DNA from 2 places in the Agarivorans sp. 1_MG-2023 genome. Region 2 is predicted to be linked to the other one. Evidence: predicted binding sites of a transcription regulator. Region 2 holds the regulator's gene; the other holds the start of a gene.

Region 1 (10,616 bases), on a different contig from region 2:
ATCTGACATTCTTAAAATTCCTTGTTCAACTCAGCTCTTAGCTGAATAGCCACTAACTTAATAAACTCACTAATACGGCGTTTTGTGCATGCATGCGATTCTCAGCTTGATCAAAGATCAACGACTGAGGCCCATCCATCACTTCCGAAGTAATTTCCAACTCGCGGTGAGCAGGTTGGCAGTGCAATACGTGGTTAATGCCACATGATTGCATCAAATTCTGGTTAATCTGATAAGCCATGTACTTATCTTTTACAGATTGCAACGGCGTGTCGTCGCCCATCGATACCCAAGTATCGCCGTAAACCACATCGTAGCCTTTAATGTCTTCCACATTGTTGGTAACAACAATTTTGCCACCGTGGATTTTGGCTAGCTCATTGGCTTTTTGTACAATCTGAGCGTCCGGGCTTGCGCCCAGTGGGCACACAGCTGCGACTTCCATCCCTAAAATGGCGCCGCCCAATAATAACGAATGCGTGACGTTATTACCTTCACCCAAATAAGCTAACTTCACTTTGCTTAAATCTGAGTATTGCTCGCTAATGGTTTGAAAATCGGCAAGCCCTTGGCAAGGATGGTATAAATCACACAGGGAATTGATGATAGGCACCGACGAATTATCTCGCAGGGTTTGTAATGTTTTGTGCGAGAACACACGTGCAACAATGGCGTCGGCCCAACGAGTAATATTTGATGCAAAGTCTTTTACACTTTCGCGCTCGCCCATGGCACCGTTTTGTTGATCTAGGTATACCGCATGGCCGCCTAAGCGGTTAATGCCAATATCAAAGGTGACGCGAGTACGTAACGAGGGTTTTTCGAAAAGGGTTACCACACTTTTCCCGGCTAAGGTTTGGCCGTAATCTTTTGGTGTTTTCTTAATCTTAGCGGCCAATTCCAATAGCCCTAAAATTTGCTCTTGAGTTAAGTCCTGCAAGCTCAGCAGGTGTTTAAAATCACTCATCTTCTTTCCTTAAACGGTAACCTGAGTCCCTACCGACTCACCATTGTGTGTTTGTCCAGCTAACAAGCTGGCCAGTTTCGCTGGATCTTTCCATGATGCTAGCGCTACTGGTGTTTGTAAAAATGCTGCAGCATCTAAGGCGGCGTTCACTTTTACCGTCATGCCATCGGTAATCACACCGTCGGCAATTAGTTTCTCGGCTAATTGGCTATTTAACTCAGCCACCAGCTGCTTATTTTGGTCAAGCACGCCGGCAACGTCAGACAACAATACCAATTGGCCTTGTAATAGTTTGCACACAGCTAAAGCCGCTTGGTCAGCGTTTACATTATATAACTCGCCGTCTTCACCAATACCAATGGAACTCAACACCGGCACATGGCCTAAGCTGATTAAGCTGCTTAACAACGCAGGATTGCTTGGTGATACTTCACCTACATGGCCCAACCGTGGGTCCATTTGCACAACCTTGCAACTGCCAGCGTCACTTAAACATAAACCTACAGCCGATAAACCTGCTTTTAAAGCTTGAGCTAACAGCAATTTGTTACTGGTACCGGCAAGGGCACCAACCACATAAGGGATTTGTTCTTTTGGGGTAATACGCAAGCCGTCTAGCTTTTCTGATACAAAGCCGGTTTTAGCCAATACGTCTTCAACCACCACGCCACCGCCATGTACCAGCACAATAGGTTGCGAAACTTGCTGAAGCGCAGCAAACAAGTTATCCAAGGCTTGAGCATTATTCAATACCGCGCCACCTAATTTAATCACTAATGGTTTCATAATTAGCCCTTAAACTAGTGATTCACTAACGGCAAAGCCGTTACGAATGTTTAAACATTGAATGGCTTGGCTAGCGGCCCCTTTCAATAAGTTGTCTTCGGCCGATACCACAATTAAGTCATCGCCTTGTTGCTGCCAAGCTAAATCAATAAATGGCGTGCTTTCAACTTTAGCGATTGATGGCCACTCACCGCTTAGCACCCGCACAATGTTTTGCCCGGCGTAAGCTTGCTGATAAGCCTCATTAACTTGTTGTTCGGTAGTACCCGCTTTTAGGCAAACGTTAATGGTGGCTAAAATACCGCGCTTAAAGTTACCAAGATGAGGAGTGAAAATAACCGGATGACCTAAGTGCGCAGCAATTTCTGGCTGATGACGATGATTAAATACGCCGTAAGGCGCTAAGCTAACTTCGCAGAATGAGCTGGTTAAAGATGCTTTACGCCCAGCCCCACTCACCCCACTGGTGGCATTAATAATCGCTTTGCTGTTTTCATCAATCAGCCCTGCCTCGGCCAAAGGCTTAAGCGCAGTAAGAGAGGCGGTAGGGTAACAACCCGCAACAGCCACTAAATCGGTTTGCTTAATTTGTTCGGCATTCCATTCAGCTAAACCGTATACGGCTTTTTCTAATAACTCAGGAAATTGATGAGTAAAGCCATAGAATTTTTCGTAGAAGTCAGCACTTTGAACACGAAAGGCACCCGACAAATCGAACACCTGACAGCCGGTCGCCAAAAACGCCTCGGCTAAATCGTGACTTACCTCGTGTGCGGTCGCCAGTAAAACAATGTCAACATCGGCAAAGGTATTGGCAATATCAGCAACAATTAACGGTTGTACCGGCGCATCTACCACGCCACGTAATTTACCGTGCAAGGCAGACAGCGCCTTGCCTGCGTCTAAGCTACGCTCTGATACGTACAAACCCGCAAGCGTTAATTGAGAGTGGCGACTAACATAAGCCGCTAACTCTGCACCGGTGTACCCACTTGCTCCAACAATCGCAGCCTTTAACATCGTTTCTTGTTCCCTTGAAATCTTATGGCATAGTGTTTTTTGTAAGAGGCTATTTTACTGACCAATTAAACAAAAAGTCACTTTTTTAAGCACAATTTTTTTGGTGCTTATCTACTATAAGCGGAGCATACCACAGGCAATTCTTTATGCAATAAAAATGAATTTTTATTTACCTTTGATTTTATAAACATCGACTAAAAAGAAGCGAAAACAAAGTCGCAGTTCTACAAATATCGACAATAATCTATGGGGAAGCGCTTGATCCTAAGCAAAGGATTCGTCGTTAACTGTAATTTAATTACATGTATTTTGACTATATGGCCAGTCTTAGGTATGTTTTTGCATCAGGACTAGGGTGATTTAGTAAAAAAATTTCAATAATCGCTAGCAAACACAAGTGAAGGAAAAAGAATGAGCCAAACAATGCCTCAAGAAATCAATGGGTCGTTACGAGGAAATGTTAACTTACTCGGACAACTACTTGGCAACACCATTAAGAGCCACATGGGAGAAGCGTTTCTAGAAAAAGTAGAAACCATTCGCCAGCTAGCTAAAGCTTCACGAAATGATGATGACCAAGCCCGCGAGCAACTACTAGAGTTGTTGCGTAACCTAAGTGATGACGAGCTACTGCCGGTAACCCGCGCCTTTAGCCAATTTTTGAATCTTGCCAATATTGCCGAACAGTTTCACACTATTTCGCGCAACTGCGAAGGCAGTACCTGCGCACAAGATCCTATCGACTTAGTGTTTCAAAAACTAAAAAGCGAAAACCTGAGCGAAGCTGAAATTCATCATGCTGTAGCGCAACTGAATATAGAGCTAGTACTTACTGCTCACCCTACCGAAGTGACTCGCCGTACCTTAATTAACAAACACGTTGCCATTAACAATTGCTTAGATTGGTTGGAGCTAGACCTGCCTGACCGCGAACGTAGCCAATTACTTGGCCGCTTAGAGCAATTGGTTAATCAAGCTTGGCATACTGATGAGATTCGCCAGCAACGCCCTACTCCCGTAGATGAAGCTAAATGGGGCTTTGCGGTAATCGAAAACTCTTTATGGCATGCCGTACCTGATTTTGTTCGCCAGCTAGACAACAAACTAGGCCAACACTTTGACATGCGTATGGCACTCGATGCTGCGCCAGTAGTATTTTCTTCGTGGATGGGTGGTGACCGCGACGGTAACCCTTTTGTTACCGCAAATGTTACCGAAGAAGTATTGCTTTCTAGCCGCTGGGTAGCAGTAGATTTGTACTTAAAAGAAATACAAACCTTGGTTAGCGAATTGTCGATGAGTGATGCCAATGAAGCACTGCTTGAGCAAACTGGCGACCAAAGCGAACCTTACCGCGCGCTACTAAAAGTATTACGTAGCGAGTTGCAAGAAACTCACGACTACTTAACGGCTAAATTAAAAGGCCAATACACCGAAGCACGTGACCTTATCACCAATACCGAGCAACTGCGCGAGCCTTTAGAGCTGTGTTACTACTCGCTACAAGATTGTGGCATGGGCATTATTGCCGACGGCACCTTGCTAGATTTACTGCGTCGTATTGCCTGTTTCGGTATCAACTTACTGCGTTTAGACATTCGCCAAGATAGTGGTCGCCACGAGGAAGTATTCTCGGAAATCACTCGCTACTTAGGCATGGGCGATTACGCACATTGGAACGAAACGGATAAACAGCACTTCTTATTACAAGAATTGAATTCAAAACGTCCATTATTCCCACGCGCTTGGGAGCCTAGTGAGTCGGTTCAAGAAGTACTAGATACCTGTGCCGTTATTGCCAAGCAAGAACGCGAAGCCTTAGGTATTTACATTATTTCTATGGCCAGTGAGCCATCAGACGTATTGGCGGTTCAACTATTGTTGCAAGAAGCCGGTTGTCCATTCCGTTTACCTGTTGCGCCATTGTTCGAAACCCTAGACGATTTGAACAACGCTCCAGCGACTATGAGCAAGCTGCTATCTATTGATTGGTATCGCGGTTATATCTCGGGTCAGCAACATGTAATGATTGGTTACTCTGATTCCGCTAAAGATGCTGGCGTACTTGCTGCTTCATGGGCGCAATATCGCGCACAAGAGGCGCTGGTCTCTATCTGCGAAGGCCATTCGATTAGCTTAACCTTGTTCCATGGTCGTGGCGGTACTATTGGTCGTGGTGGTGCTCCGGCACACGCCGCACTGTTGTCGCAACCTCCAGGTTCATTAAAAGGTGGCTTACGTGTGACCGAGCAAGGCGAGATGATTCGCTTTAAGTTTGGTTTACCAAAAGTAGCCTTAGACAGCTTAAATCTTTACGCCAGTGCGGTACTAGAAGCTAACTTAGTTCCACCTATGGAGCCAAAAGATGAATGGCGCGACGTGATGGACCAAATCGCTGAGACCTCTTGCGAAGCCTACCGTGGCATTGTTTGGGGCGAAGAAGACTTTGTGCCTTACTTCCGCGCAGCCACACCAGAACGTGAACTGGCTAAACTGCCATTAGGTAGTCGCCCTGCGAAGCGCCGCTCCGACGGTGGTGTAGAAAGCTTACGCGCCATTCCATGGATTTTCTCTTGGAGTCAAAACCGTTTGCTACTTCCTGCTTGGTTAGGCAGTGGTGCAGCGTTCGAAGGTTTGATTAAAGACGGTAAGAGTGAATTATTAACCGAGATGCGCGCGTGGCCATTCTTTGATAATCGCCTAGCAATGTTAGAAATGGTATTTATGAAAGCTGATACTTGGCTATCTAAAATCTATGATGACCGCTTGGTTGAGCCAGAGCTCCAAGTACTTGGTGAAAAACTACGTACTAAGCTAGAAACAGCCAAAGCCGCTATTGTGTCGCTAGCACCAGATAATCGCTTATTAGCGAATCAAGCTTGGGTAGTAGAATCGCTTAACTTACGTAACCCGTATATTGATCCTCTGCATGTATTGCAGGTTGAACTGCTTAATCGTTCTCGTGCCAACGAAGAACTATGCCCAGTAGTAGACCAAGCCTTAATGGTGAGTATTGCAGGTATCGCAGCCGGCATGCGTAACACCGGCTAAGCAATAAGCTTGAGTAATAACAACCCCGCTTTACGCGGGGTTGTTTGTTCTTAGGCTAAGCTAACACTCTATTTAATTATTTACAGCAAGAAGCCGCTCGGCTTCACGGTGTCGCTCATTGATCCTTAGGATGTCTTCAATGCAACAATACAAAGGATGGTTATTTCTCGCCTCATTACTGCTTTATCTGCTGTATGCTTTTGAAGTAATAGGCGTTGGCTTAGCCACCGTAGTGACTTGGGCGGCAGCACTGGCGTACTTGCCACAGTTAAGCCGCGCGATACGCATTCAGGCAGGCTGTTTGTTAAGCATAGGTATAGTTTTGTTGTTGCTCGCCGCTAGCCAAAATACCTTGCTAAGCCCAATAGACGTTTTGTCTATTAACCTCCCCTTATTAGCCATGTTTAGTGCGGTGTCTTTCCTCGCCTTAGCCAATCCAGAAAACCAGCAAGACCCACTACCCACCGGTAAACGCAGCATCGCCTCTACCGCCTTAGGGGTGAACTTACTTGGCGCTATAATCAACCTGTCGATAATCTTTATTGTTGGCGACCGATTAGCAAAGCAAAAGCAACTCACCAACGCCCAGCAAAAGGTACTTATGCGTTGCTTTTGTGCGGCGGCCTGGTGGTCTCCTTTTTTCATTGCCACTGCAGTATCCATTACCTACGCGCCAGGCATGCAGTGGTTAGATGTATTATTGCCAGGGGCCTTAATGGCCTTGATTGCACTTATTTTTACCACCGCAGAAGTTTCGTTACGCGATAAAGACAATTTTGCCGGCTACCCATTGCGCCGCGAGAGCTTAACCATTCCTTTTGTATTGGCGGTCACGGTTATCGGGCTGCATTTTGCCTTTCCTGATTTCAGTATTATTTTGATGATTACCTGTTTAGCGCCTATTGCAGCGCTCACCTTTGCCAAAGGTAAATCGAAGGTCGTTATTGCTCGGCAGTTCATTACACACCGCCTATCTAACGTAGGTAGCCAATATGTGCTGTTTTTAGCCGCGGGGGTGTTCTCGGCCGGCATTAAAGCTTTGTTATTGGCCTACCCTGAAGCCTTGAGCTTACATAACATTGAATTTTCAGATCTAACCTTTGCAGTAGTATTAGCTCTGATGATTGTGGCCTGCATGTTTGGCATTCATCCAGTGATTAGTATCTCTTTAGCCAGCCCCTTGTTATTACCCCTTAACCCAGAACCAAGCCAGTTAGGCTTTTTATTCCTTAGCTCTTGGGCAATCTCTACCGGCAGCAGTCCTTTGTCGGGGGTAGGCTTAACTATGATTGGGCGTTATCAGTTTTCAACTTCGCAAATCCTAAAAAACAACTGGTATTACGCGTTCAGTATGTGGCTGATTTGTTCCGCGGTAAATGCCTTGTTAATGTAGCTAGCCAAGTCGCTTAAAATAAAAAAGGCTTAGCGTTTGCTAAGCCTAAATAGCTAAGTTTTAACCAATAGTTAAGCTGGGATTGCCTCCGCTGGACGCACACCTAGCGTATGGCAAATAGCATAAGATAACTCAGAGCGATTAAGCGTATAGAAGTGGAAGTCTTTCACCCCTTCGCGAGACAATACTTTCACCATCTCAATGGCAACACTCGCTCCCACTAGGTTACGGGTTGTTTGGTCGTTATCTAAACCTGCAAACTGTCCATGTAGCCAACTAGGTACTTTTACATTGGCAAACGAAGCAAACTTTTTCAGGGTTTTGTAATTCGATACCGGCAAAATTCCCGGTACAATTTCGCCTTCAATGCCTATGGCCGCGCAGCGATCTCGAAAGCGTAAATAGCTTTCAACGTCGAAGAAAAACTGAGTAATCGCGCGATTAGCGCCCGCGTCCATTTTACGTTTAAGCGCAAGCAAATCGGCTTGAGCACTTTTCGCTTCAGGGTGAACCTCTGGGTAGGCCGCCACCGAAATATCAAAGTCAGCTTCTTCTTTAAGTAGCGCCACCAAATCGCTCGCGTACATTTGCGGTTTAGCCGAACCTTCTGGCAAATCTCCCCGTAAGGCAACAATATCTTTAATACCACTGTTCCAGTAATCACGGGCAATTTGGCGCAGCTCATCGGGCGTAGAATCAATGCAGGTTAAGTGCGGTGCCGCCGCTAAGCCGGTACGATCTTTAATGGCTTTAATTACCTTATGAGTGCGATCTCGTGTTCCTGAGTTGGCGCCATAAGTCACGGATACAAACTTTGGTTTTAAGGTTTGTAAACGCTCAATAGACGCCCAAAGCGTTTGCTCCATCGTTTCTGTGGTAGGCGGAAAGAACTCAAAGGACACGTTAATATCGCGGTTAAGCTCGCTTAAGCTTTGATTCAGTGTTTCGATTTGTTGCGCGTTGTGAAATCCCATTGACCTTCTCCGTTAAAGACTTTTAGACGTCTATACCGCTAGATACTAAAGAGATGGTTAATGAAGTCAACGCTATTCATGTTGTACTTAGCTTTAGATGAAATATTTTCAACATTAAGTAAATCAGTGCTTAAGGGTAGATATCTATGATTTATCTAAAACTAACCCGTAAATAAAACCTTAGCAGAGGGAGAGGTGGTAACTATTTACCTCTTTATTCGCTATCAAAAGGCGCGTAACGAATATGATTAATCCACCATTCTTTGGTGCCTTCAGGCGTTTTTACAAACACATCATCGTCTACTTGCTTACCAATTAATGCACGAGCCATGGGGGAGTCGATAGTGATGTAACCCAACTTAGGGTCTATTTCGTCGGTGCCAACAATACGGTAGCGCACCACGGTAGCATCGTCGTTTTCTAATTCGACCCATGCGCCAAAAAACACTTTGCCAATTTGCTGTGGATAATGATCAACAATCTCTAATGCATCGAGACGTTTATTTAAAAACCGCAGCCGAGAGTCGATACGGCGTAACTCTCGTTTACCTTCTTTATACTCGGCATTTTCAGAGCGATCGCCAAGCGCAGCGGCTTCTGAAACAGCTTGGGTGACTTCTGGTCGTTTTACCTTCCATAAGTATTTAAGTTCTTTGTCTAATTTGTGCCAGCCGGCGCGGGTAATTAAGTTGGTTTTCATGGTGTTTTATAGTCTCTGCCTAAGCCGGTAATTATAAACGACTTAGGCAGGATAACGGCAAGAGTTTGTTACATGATGTGGGCTTGAGTGGTTTCGCGTTTCACTAATTCCACAGGCGGTAACCTAAATTGTTGATTAGCGCCGCCATTTAACATATCCAATATGGCTAGCGCTGCGGCATAACCAGTATCAAAAATAGGTTGGCGAACCGTGGTCAAAGGCGGAATGAAAAACGCCGAACTTGGCACATCATCAAAACCAATCACAGAAACACGTTCTGGCACTGGCCGCTTAGCTTGATACAAGGCTTGCATAGCACCGTAGGCGGTTAAATCATTAGCGGCAAAAATCGCACTAAACTGGCGCTTGTTGGCCAATAAACGCTGCACAGCATCAAAACCAGATTGCTCGGTAAAGTCACCCTGCTCCACCAGCTGCAATTTAACTGGCAAACCTGCATGTTCCATAGCTTGGCAATAACCTTCGTAACGCTGTTGAGCATCAGGATGATCGGCATTACCTTTTATATGAACAATTTCTCGATGGCCTAATTGAATCAGGTGATTGGTGGCCATGTAAGCGCCCACAGAATTTTCAATTTTGATTGAACGTAAGCGGGCTGCTTCAAGTTCACGGCCCAGGGCCACAATTGGGCGCTTCTTAGAAAACTCAAGCACCTGATCATCACTCAAGCCACCGGTAACAATAATAATACCGTCTACCGAACGCGACAGTAATAGCTGCATCGACTCGGTTTCTTCTTCGGTATTCCAGTGCCCTGTAACAATAATATGTGAGTAACCTTGAGCCAGTAATACTTCTTCTATGCCGCGCAAAATAGAGGCATAAAATGGGCTATCTGGATGTTGTACCAGTACCCCAATCGTCATGGTGCGGCTGCTAGCACTGGCACCTGTTTGCTGACCAGGCTTGTAACCTAGTTCAACCATAGCCGCTTGAATTTGTTTACGTTTAGCATCAGACACATAGGTAGTCTGGTTCATAAACCGAGACACGGTACTCGGCGAAACGCCCGCTAACGCCGCAACGTCATATACTGTAGAGCGTTGTTCCAATTTGCTTTTATCTTTCACAGTGATTCTCTGACAACTAACCCGAGTTTGCATTTTATCTCCCCTTTGCCAGGTCATGTGGTGGTAACGTTACCAAAGAGACAAAATTCCTGTCTCCACTATATACGTCTACTTAGCTAAGAACTTGCTTTGAATGAATTTGAGCGCCAGAACGACGTCGCAGATCACATTATCTGAACACAACAGCGCTTAGTTAAAGCATTTGCTTTAGTAAAAGATAAATAAAGGCCAACCTTAGGTTGGCCTAGTTACTTGCTTTTATTGAGCTTATTTCGCTAAGCGGTGCTCATCTAACACACTACTTACCCATACTAATGGTGCGTTCCAGTTGATGGTAATTTCGTTCAATGTCCAAGCACCTATTTCGTCAACAAAACACGTTTGGCCAATACATTTACCTTTCATACCGGCTGCAACAGGGTCGCTAAAGCTGATAGAGTTTGGTCCACCCGACAATGCACCCGGAGCAGGTTTTGGCGAGTTTTCATCAGCTTGATGTGCCCAAAAACGGTGGTGAGGATTTTTTAGCGGGTTACTGCCGTAGCCAGTAATGTAAGACTGATCCAGAGGATTACGCCCTAGAATGTAGTCCATGGCATGCACTAGAGCTTGCATGTACTTGCTGTCACCA
Region 2 (10,616 bases):
AGAGCCAATCATTGAGTACTTAAACTCTAACATTGTTATGTTGAAGTGGATGATTGCTGAAGGTTATGGCGACCGCCGTACCATTGAGCGCCGTATTACTGCAATGCAAGAGTGGGTAGCTAATCCAGAGTTAATGGAAGCCGATAAAGACGCAGAGTACGCTGAAATTATCGAGATTGACTTAGCTGATATTGGTGAGCCTGTATTGTGTGCACCAAACGACCCAGATGACGCACGTTTGCTGTCTGAAGTGGCCGGCCAAAAAATTGATGAAGTATTCCTTGGCTCTTGTATGACCAACATTGGCCATTTCCGAGCTGCGGGTAAACTACTTGATAAACATACTGGCTCGTTACCTACACGCATGTGGGTTGCTCCGCCAACACGTATGGACCAAAAGCAGTTAACTGAAGAAGGCTATTACGGAATCTATGGCCGTGTAGGTGCTCGCACCGAGATCCCAGGTTGTTCATTGTGTATGGGTAACCAAGCACGAGTAGCCGACAACTCAACGGTAGTGTCTACGTCTACACGTAACTTCCCGAACCGCTTAGGTACTGGCGCCAATGTATATCTTGCGTCGGCAGAGTTAGCCGCTGTATCAGCCATTTTAGGTAAGCTTCCTACTCCAGCCGAGTACTTAGAATACGCTAAGCAAATTGATGCAACTGCAGCAGATACTTACCGCTACTTAAACTTTGATCAAATTAGTGACTACACCAAAGTCGCTGATGAGGTAATCGTTCAAGCTGCAGTTTAACCTTCTGCAAAATCGACAAGCACAGCTAATAGCTGTGCTTTTTTTTTGCCTTTCACTTTACCTTTTTTACATTTTTTATGCCGCATTTGTCAATTTGTAGCTGTTTTTATGTAAGTTTTTTGTAATTTTTTGCTATTTTGCGCTATTTGTCATAGGATATTTTAGTATTTACTGGTATAAAGTGCATGCTAGATTTGACTAGCTCATTTACTTGCTGTTGGAAAACTATATGTCCTTTAATGATGTTGTTGTAGTTGGCCCTTTGGCCGTAGATATGAGCCAAAATAGTATTACGTTTAAGGATAAAAGTGCCTATTTAGGACCATTGAGAACCCATTTATTGGGATATTTATGTAAACATGTCAATCAAGTTGTGGGGAGAGACGACTTGTCTGACGCAGTATGGGGACGTAGTGTTTCCGACCATACTATTAATCAACATATATCCCAGTTACGTAAAGTGATTACCACGCTAAACAATACCGACTTAACCATTGCGACAATCCCTAAAAAGGGCTATATCGCTAGATGTGAGTCAGTAGGTCAACCTAACCGAACTAAAGCTGAACCGGCTCAAGTGCAAGCCAAAGCGCTGCTGTTGAGTGACCCTGCAACATGCCAACAGATCCAATCACATATGGAAGATGGCGAATTAAAGCATTTGGAAATGTTTTCTAATGCAGGCTTATTACATGATCGCCTAATGACCAATGAGTTTCAGGTTGTGATTGTAGATACTGATTTGGCGAATGCCGAAGGCTTAAAACTAATCAAAGCTATCCGCACTGGGCAAACACTTGCCAGTTCAGACATTGCTATTTTGTCAATGGCGTCGGAGGCTAGCAAGCAGTTGCTAGGCTTTAACGTATTGATGGACGTGCAGGGCTTAGTGGTTAAACCGGTTAATAACGAAGTGCTAGAAAAACAGATTAAATCTGCGCTAGCGGCTCGTTTCAAACTAAAGCCTAATGTAGCCTACGATCTTGTACCTACTATGCTAAACACTTCGGTTAACGTAAACTTGCAGTCAACTTGCATGAGCAACTAGACTAATAAGTATGGAACTGACGATACGCCGTTCTTTGGACGGCGAATTTATTATTGATTGCGGAGACGAGCATCGGTGTTTTTCGATGTGGCTTGAGCGTGAATTAAATAAAGATCGTCAGTTTGTTCTGCGCTTGTTAGCGCAACTCGAACAGCTTAGTGGTTTAGATGAGCTTTGTTTAGATAGCGCCGAGTTTCGTTTCGTGGCAAGTTGCGACGAAGTAAGCATTGAAGTCTCTACAGACGAATCAAGTGAACATCCGGGTTTACTAGAAGAAGCCTTGAGTTTAGACGCCGCCCACAGTGCGTGCGGTTATGACGATTTCATCGAACTGTTAAAATCTATTATTAAATATTAAATTGGTGCAACAACTTTCCACCTAGCATCCTTTTCCGCATTACTTGTTTGAATCATTAATCCTTATTGCTCATTAGCTTAGCTACTTACCTGTTAGTTTTCTTTTCCCTGTTTATTTGTCCTTAATAGTGTTTGCACTTAATTAGTGCTGCTGGATTTTGTTGTGAAATTTTGTGAGCCAAAATAGAACAATGTTAAAAATATTGGCACCAAGTTGGTGCGCGTGATTTTTTTGTCAATTAGGTTTTTGTTTTTAACTCTTTGTTTTTTATGGTTTATGCGCTTTTGGCACACCGCTTGTAAGTTGTTATTCGAGAAAAGTTAATCGATGACTCTTTGGAGGAGCTCAAATGAAACTAATTAGCGCGATAATCAAGCCATTCAAATTGGATGACGTGCGTGAAGCCATCGCCGAAGTAGGCGTAGATGGTTTAACCGTATCTGAAGTTAAAGGCTTTGGTCGTCAAAAAGGTCACACAGAACTTTACCGTGGTGCTGAATACCAAGTTGATTTTCTACCTAAAGTAAAATTGGAAATCGCTACTAGCTCAGAAAATGTAGATCGCATTATCGAAGCTATTTCTAGTGCAGCTTACACCGGCAAAATTGGTGACGGTAAGATTTTTGTATACGACTTAAGCAACGTAGTACGTATTCGTACTGGCGAAATGGATGCAGAGGCTATCTAAGGGAAACCTTAGCAAGCTTATAACAGGGATTACGGGGAAGTAATTATGGAAAACGAAATTTATCAACTGCAATATGCCATGGACACCTTCTACTTTTTGGTGTGTGGCGCATTAGTTATGTGGATGGCTGCTGGCTTTTCAATGTTGGAAGCAGGTTTAGTTCGTGCTAAAAACACCACAGAGATTCTTACTAAGAACATCGCTCTTTATTCTATCGCTTGTATCATGTACTTGGTATGTGGTTACTCAATCATGTACGACGGTGGCATCTTCTTATCAGGCATCGAAGCCTTTGACCTTGGTGGCGTACTGGCTTCTAAAGCTGAAGAAGGCTTTGAAGGCGGCAGCGTATACTCAGGTGCTTCTGACTTCTTCTTCCAAGTAGTATTTGTAGCTACAGCAATGTCTATCGTATCTGGTGCGGTTGCTGAGCGTATGAAGCTTTGGGCATTCTTAATCTTTGCTGTAGTGCTAACTGGTTTCATCTACCCTCTAGAAGGTAGCTGGACATGGGGCGGTGCAGACGTATTTGGTCTTTACAACTTAGGCGACCTTGGTTTCTCTGACTTCGCTGGTTCAGGTATTGTTCACTTAGCAGGTGCTGCTGCAGCATTGTCTGGTGTATTGCTACTCGGCGCTCGTAAAGGTAAATACAGCAAAAATGGTTCTGTTAACCCAATCCCGGGTTCAAACATGCCACTTGCTACTGTAGGTACTTTCATCTTATGGATGGGTTGGTTCGGCTTCAATGGCGGTTCTGTATTGAAACTCGCTGATGCCTCAAGCGCTCACTCTGTTGCTATGGTATTCCTAAACACTAACGCAGCTGCGGCAGCGGGTGCTGTTTCTGCTCTACTTGTGTGTAAGTTAACTTGGGGCAAAGCTGACCTAACAATGTTACTAAACGGCGCATTGGCTGGCCTAGTAGCAATTACTGCTGAACCTTCTACTCCTACTGCGCTTCAAGCCACTATGTTTGGTGCTGTAGCAGGCGTATTGGTAGTTGCTTCAATCGTATTCTTCGACAAGATTAAGATTGATGATCCAGTAGGTGCTATCTCAGTTCACGGTGTAGTTGGTTTGTTCGGTCTACTACTTGTTCCACTAACTAACGATGGTTCTAGTTTCTCTGGCCAAATCATTGGTGCCTTAACTATCTTTGGTTGGGTATTCGTTTCAAGCTTCATTGTTTGGAGTATCTTGAAAGCCGTAATGGGTATTCGAGTAACAGAAGAAGAAGAAATGAACGGTATGGACCTGTCTGATTGTGGTATCGATGCATACCCAGAGTTCGTAACAGTTAAATCTTCTAACTAAGAATAACTTGTTATCAAAAAGGCCTGCTTTTGCAGGCCTTTTTTTGTTTTAAAACATAGGCAATTTAGTTAACGCATGTTAATCTTAAGTCAAATGATAACGATTTGCGTTTAACTATTTGAAGGATTCGCTTGTGAACAAATCTGTATTCTCTTCGTTGGTAGCCGTATTGGCTTCATTGGTTGTTGCTACGCCAGCCATTGCTGCAGAAGAAGTTAACTTGTACTCATACCGCCAACAAAGCCTACTACAACCACTTACCGATGCATTTACCGTCGAAACTGGCATTAAGGTAAATGTTGTTCACGCAGAAAAAGGCTTAGCCGAAAAGATTAAGGCTGCTGGTGCGAATAACCCTGCTGATTTAGTGCTTACCGTTGATATTGGTCGCTTGGAAGAAGTACGTGCTGCTGGTTTGTTTGAAGCGGTAGATTCACCAGTATTAAATGACGTTGTACCCGCGCACTTGCGCCACCCAGAGAACCTTTGGTTTGCCTTAACCACACGTGCTCGTGTTGTTTACGCACATAAAGATCGTGTGAAAGAGGGTGAGTTAGCGTCTCTGAATGATTTAGCTGATCCAAAGTGGAAGGGTCGCATTTGTACGCGCTCAGGCAAACATGTATATAACATTGGTTTAATTGCTTCTGTGATTGCCGAAGATGGTGAAGAAGCTGCTGAAACATGGTTACGCGGCGTTAAAGACAACTTAGCTCGCAAACCTCAAGGTAATGACCGTGCTCAAGCTAAGGCTATTTTCGAAGGTCAATGTGACCTTGCTATCGCCAACCGCTACTACATGGGTAAAATGTTTTACAACACTAAAAGCCCTGAGCAACAGCAGTGGGCCGAGCAAATCCGTGTTGAGTACTTAGACCAACAAGTGGGTGGCCGCGGTCAGCACATTAACATTTCGGGTGCTGGTTTACTGAATACCGCTAAAAACAAAGATAATGCGATTAAGTTGCTAGAGTTCTTAGTGGGTGAAACGGCTCAAGGCCTGTACGCTACCGCTAACTTTGAAGAACCTGTACGCGCTGGCATTAAAACCGACGAGTTCATTGAAAGCTTAGGCGATTTCAAATCTGACCGCATTTCGTTACAAGACGTAGCAGACCAGCGCGCAGCAGCAGCTCGCTTGGTTGACCGCGTTGGCTTTGATATGTAAAGGTTGCTAAACTTGCTGTTCTATCTGCAAGCTTAGATAAAGCTGGCCTGAGGTCAGCTTTTTTTGTGTATACGGCGCAGCGCCGTTTTTTGTTTGGAAGCTATGAGCACTACCGCTACGTCTACTTCGGTTCGATTATTGTTGTCTAAATCTCGCTTCGATCTATGGGTATGGATAGCGCTTGCGATTGCCATTCTGGCGTTTATTCCGGTCATCACCTTATTTAAGTTATCTTGGGCGAATAACCAAGAAATTTGGCAGCATCTGCTCGATACGGTGTTTTGGATATATGTTAAAAACACCCTGCTGTTGTGTATGGGAGTTGCCCTGTTTACCGCTTTTATTGGTACAGGGGCGGCGTGGCTGGTTACTCGATTTAACTTCCCTTTAAAATCTGTTTTTGTATGGGCACTTTTGCTGCCTTTAGCTGTGCCGAGTTACATATTGGCCTTTGTGATAACCGATCAATTGGAATACGCCGGTTTTGTGCAAAAAAGCTTGCGGGCAATTTTTGGCTGGCAAACCGCGCGCGATTATTGGTTTCCTGAGATCCGCTCGATTCAAGGTGCTATCGCTGTACTCAGTTTAGTGCTTTACCCTTATGTGTATTTGTTGGCTCGTGCTGCATTTGTCGAGCAAGCCGCGCAGCTGTTTGAAATGAGTCGCTGTTTAGGGAAAAGCCAAACACAAAGCTTTTTTAAAGTAGCACTTCCATTGGCCAGGCCAGCCATAGTAGTGGGTGTGACTTTAGCCTTAATGGAAACCATTAATGAATATGGCACCGTAGAGTTTTTTGCGGTACCCACGCTTACCGCGGGTATTTTTGATGTATGGCTGAACATGAGTAGCTTGTCGGCCGCTGCACAAATTGCCTTAATGTTGGTGAGTTTCTCTATTTTACTGCTGGGGCTAGAGCGTTACAGCCGCAACGCAGGTAAGTTTTACAAGTTGACTGGGCAATCTCCAGCAATGTTTGCCGAGCCTCTTAAAGGCGCTAAAGCTTGGACGGCCACGCTACTTTGTTTGTTGCCGATTAGTTTGGGGTTCATCCTGCCGGTCACGGTGTTAAGTAATTATGCTTTACGTAACTTAGATTCTGGCTTTGACCAGTATTTAACTAATGCGTGGAATAGCTTTTCGTTAGCTGCAATGGCGGCGTTACTCACTACAGCCTTGGGTTTATTACTAGCCTATGGAGTACGTTTATCTAAAAGTAATAAGATGCGCAGCATCGCCGAGGCAGCAACGCTGGGTTATGCGATTCCTGGTGCGGTATTGGCGGTAGGTATTTTGTATCCGCTTGGCTTGTTTGATAATGCGGTCGATAGCTTAATGAAAGCTTGGTTTAACTACCCTACAGGTTTACTGCTTACCGGCACAGGAGGGGCTTTAGTGTTGGCTTACTCTTTACGTTTTATTGCCTTAAGTTACCGCACCCTAGATGCCAGCCTAACTAAAATTACGCCAGAAATGGACGACGCTTCTCGAGTATTAGGCAGCCGCTCTGGTAAAACGCTGTGGCGGATCCATTTGCCGCTGATCAGGCCAAGCTTACTTACTGCTATGTTATTAGTATTTGTCGACACCATGAAAGAGCTGCCAATTACCTTAATTTTAAGGCCGTTCAATTTTAATACCTTGTCTACTCAAGTATGGGATTTAGCCTCTTTGGAGCAACTAGAGCAAAGTGCTTTAGCAGCCTTAACCATATTATTGGCAGGTATTCTTCCGGTTATCATTATGAGTCGAAATATTGGCTCTTCAGAACAGCGCCCACAAGGACACTAAACCCGCAATGAGTATTGTTTTACGTAAAGTTAATCATTTCTACGGTGAACAGCAGGCGCTTAAAGATGTCAGTATTGAGGTTGAAGAAAACCAAATTGTAGCGCTGCTGGGCCCATCAGGCTGCGGAAAAACTACTTTATTGCGTTTAATCGCAGGTTTAGAACGGCTGCAAAGTGGTGAGCTGTACTTGCAAGACAAGTTAGTAGCAGCCCCGGCACAAGCTATACACTTAGCTCCAGAGCAACGCGCGATAGGTATGATGTTTCAAGACTATGCCTTGTTTCCGCATATGAGTGTTAAAACCAATATAGAGTACGGACTACGCAAGCAACAAGATTTACCAAAGCGTCGCCAGTGGATTGAAGAAAGCTTAAACAACATGGGCATGCAAGGTCTGCTAGATCGCTTTCCGCATACTTTGTCGGGTGGCCAGCAGCAGCGTGTCGCCCTATTACGCGCTTTAGCTCCAGAGCCTAACACCATGTTGTTGGACGAACCGTTCTCTGCACTCGATGAGCATTTACGCCAACAAGTGCGAGAAGAAACCCTCGACGTATTGAAGAAAACCAAAACCCCCGCAGTGATGGTGACTCACGACCCGCTAGAGGCGATGTTTATCGCGGATCGTATTGTTGTGATGGAGCAGGGCGAAATCGTTCAAAATGCTAGCCCTCAAGAAATCTACAATCAGCCAGAAAATGCCTTTGTGGCAGCATTGTTTGGCCCAAGCAATCGCTTTGTTGTACCTGCAGAGCAAGGTGCGGTTAGTACCGCTTTAGGGGCGTTTTCGGCCAATCAAATTAACGATGGCGAACTGGCAGAGGTGATTGTTCGCGCTAAAGATGTGGTGGTGCATCAGCTTGAAAACAGCCAACAAGTAGAAGCGAGTATTATCTCGGTGCATTCAATGGGTAATGAAACGCACTTTAGGTTACAGCTAGCTGAATTACCTGAGCAGGTGATTCATGCGCGAATGCGTGACCATTGGCAAGCAAGTCCGGGCACTAAGGTATGGTTATCGGTTAATGGTGATGCGGCATTTGTCTTCCCCAAAGTGTAGTTTGGGGAAGTGTTGTTTGAAGCCTTAGGCGACTTCAAACAGTTCTTTTACCGATTGAAATACATCGGCAATCGCAACTTGGCGGGTAGGGGTAATAAAAATAGTATCATCACCAGCAATGGTGCCAAGAATACCTTCAGCTTTACCTAATGAATCTAGCAAACGGGCAATTAACTGCGCCGCACCAGGGCTAGTATGAATAACGATTAAGGCATCGTTAAAATCCATTTCTAGTACTAAGATTTTTAATTGACTAGAAACAGTAGGAACACCTAGCTCTGCAGGTAGGCAGTAAACCATTTCCATTTTTGCGTTTCGAGTACGCACTGCGCCAAACTTGCTTAGCATGCGTGACACTTTCGATTGGTTGATATTTTCGAAACCCTGATCTTGTAGGGCGGTCACTATTTCAGCTTGAGAGCCAAAACGTTCTTCTTTTAACAGTGATTTAAATGCTTTAATTAACTGTTCTTGTTTATCGCTATATTTCATCGGTGATCCGAGCTTGTAAATCCGCGGTTATTGTCGCCAACTTTTATATGTATATCAACTTTATTCTAGTTTTATGCATATAAATGCATAGTGAAACACATAATTGTTGTTCAATTAGCCAACATTTTCTTGTGAGGCTTTGCTAAGCTGAATTATGATAGCAACATCAAACTTGGTGTGTAGTTAACTATGTGGCTAAAATCTCTGTTCTTTCTTCCTTTGCTCGTACTTCAATCAGTACTTGCTGACGATAAACCTCTGCGAGTGGTTACCGAAGCATCTTATCCGCCCTTTGAATCATTTGATGAGCACAAGCAGCTGGTGGGTTTCGATATTGAGTTGGCTAAGGCCATTTGTGAACAAATAAATCGAGAGTGTGAGTTTTACCATCAGCCCTTTGATAGTTTGTTATCTAGCGTTGCTGCCGATCATTACGATGTGGCGATATCAGCCTTAGATATTACCGAGCAACGTAAAACCTTAGTAAGCTTTAGTGATGCTTATTTCGATAATATGGCGGTTTATCTCTCGAAGCCTGAGCTAGAAGTTGCAAGCAACTCAGTGGTTGCAGTACAAAGTGGCTCGAGCTTTATGCGCTTCTTACGTGAACAACGGCCTAATATTCTATCGATTGCTTACCCCAGTTATCAACTCGCCTTAGCAGATTTGAATCAAGCTAAAATTGATGCAGTATTTTTAGATTCGGCAGCAGCTCACTATTGGTTGGCAAGCCATCCGGATTTTGTGACTCAAGTGGATGAAAACTATCCAGCGAGCGGGTTAGGTATGGCGGTTTCAAAGCAAAACGAAGATCTGCTGAATCAAATCAACCATGCGCTTAATGTGTTAAAAAATAACGGCAGTTACCGAACAATATACCAGTCCTTCTTTAACTAACAAACACTGTTAGACCAAGGTCTTAAACCCTATAGTTAAAGTGTGATTAAGGCAGCTTTTTACTGTTTTAAAGTTGCTTTAAAAATGTTGCTAAATTGTATTTTAGAGCGGATTCCGTTATCTTGTTTCTGTCTTTATAGACATCCCCTCTACAATTACAAAAAAGCATGGAGAAGTTGGATGAAAGTTGCCGTATTAGGTGCTGCAGGCGGAATTGGCCAAGCCCTTTCATTACTATTAAAAACCCAGTTACCCGCTGGTTCTGAACTTTCGCTTTATGACATCGCCCCAGTAACACCTGGTGTTGCTGTAGATTTGAGCCACATCCCTACACAAGTGGCCATTAAAGGATTCGCAGGCGAAGACCCTAGCCCGGCCCTAGAAGGTGCCGATATTGTTCTAATTTCTGCCGGTGTAGCGCGTAAACCTGGTATGGATCGCTCAGATCTATTTAATATCAACGCGGGCATCGTTAAAAACCTTATCGAGAAAGTTGCCGTTACTTGTCCAAAGGCATGTATTGGTATTATCACTAACCCAGTAAATACCACGGTTCCAATCGCGGCCGAAGTATTAAAAAATGCTGGCGTATATGATCCCGCTAAATTGTTTGGTGTAACCACACTAGACGTGATTCGCTCAGAAACCTTTATCGCTGAAGCGAAAGGCCTAAACCCAGCAGACATTAAACTTAACGTTATTGGCGGCCATAGCGGTGTAACAATTTTGCCATTGCTTTCTCAGTTAGACGGTATTTCGTTTACTGATGAAGAAATTGCAACAATGACTACACGCATCCAAAATGCCGGTACAGAAGTTGTTGAAGCTAAAGCCGGTGGCGGTAGTGCGACACTTTCTATGGGCCAAGCAGCAGCACGTTTCTGTTTGTCTTTAGTTAAAGCAGCGCAAGGCGAAGACGTGATTGAGTGTGCTTACGTAGACGGTGGCAGCGAGCATGCTAAGTTCTTTGCTCAACCTATCCGTTTGGGCCCTCAAGGTGTTGCTGAAATCTTACCTTATGGTGAGATTAGCGCCTTTGA

Evidence for each region. Region 2 encodes ArgR, which controls arginine synthesis, uptake and breakdown. Its sites were predicted from a motif close to ANTGAATANNTATTCANT; they were not measured.
Region 1: argC (N-acetyl-gamma-glutamyl-phosphate reductase) is a predicted target of ArgR. The motif match lies at 2,930-2,947, and genes of this name have one in related genera.

Annotation. Positions count from the first base shown of each region.
Region 1 covers NZ_JAUOSJ010000004.1:353,286-363,901, reverse strand. Annotated here, with positions in the region: gene Q4592_RS07985 (argininosuccinate synthase) at 1-9, opposite strand, end outside; gene Q4592_RS07980 (ornithine carbamoyltransferase) at 53-967, opposite strand; gene argB (acetylglutamate kinase) at 977-1,753, opposite strand; gene argC (N-acetyl-gamma-glutamyl-phosphate reductase) at 1,763-2,773, opposite strand; gene ppc (phosphoenolpyruvate carboxylase) at 3,185-5,824, shown strand; gene Q4592_RS07960 (hypothetical protein) at 5,964-7,217, shown strand; gene metF (methylenetetrahydrofolate reductase) at 7,289-8,191, opposite strand; gene greB (transcription elongation factor GreB) at 8,406-8,891, opposite strand; gene Q4592_RS07945 (substrate-binding domain-containing protein) at 8,960-10,018, opposite strand; gene Q4592_RS07940 (glycoside hydrolase family 9 protein) at 10,253-10,616, opposite strand, start outside.
Region 2 covers NZ_JAUOSJ010000008.1:98,820-109,435, reverse strand. Annotated here, with positions in the region: gene acnB (bifunctional aconitate hydratase 2/2-methylisocitrate dehydratase) at 1-760, shown strand, start outside; gene Q4592_RS13250 (winged helix-turn-helix domain-containing protein) at 990-1,808, shown strand; gene Q4592_RS13245 (YacL family protein) at 1,819-2,166, shown strand; gene Q4592_RS13240 (P-II family nitrogen regulator) at 2,516-2,854, shown strand; gene Q4592_RS13235 (ammonium transporter) at 2,900-4,171, shown strand; gene Q4592_RS13230 (extracellular solute-binding protein) at 4,305-5,339, shown strand; gene Q4592_RS13225 (iron ABC transporter permease) at 5,442-7,127, shown strand; gene Q4592_RS13220 (ABC transporter ATP-binding protein) at 7,135-8,187, shown strand; gene argR (transcriptional regulator ArgR) at 8,212-8,679, opposite strand; gene Q4592_RS13210 (transporter substrate-binding domain-containing protein) at 8,869-9,576, shown strand; gene mdh (malate dehydrogenase) at 9,757-10,616, shown strand, end outside.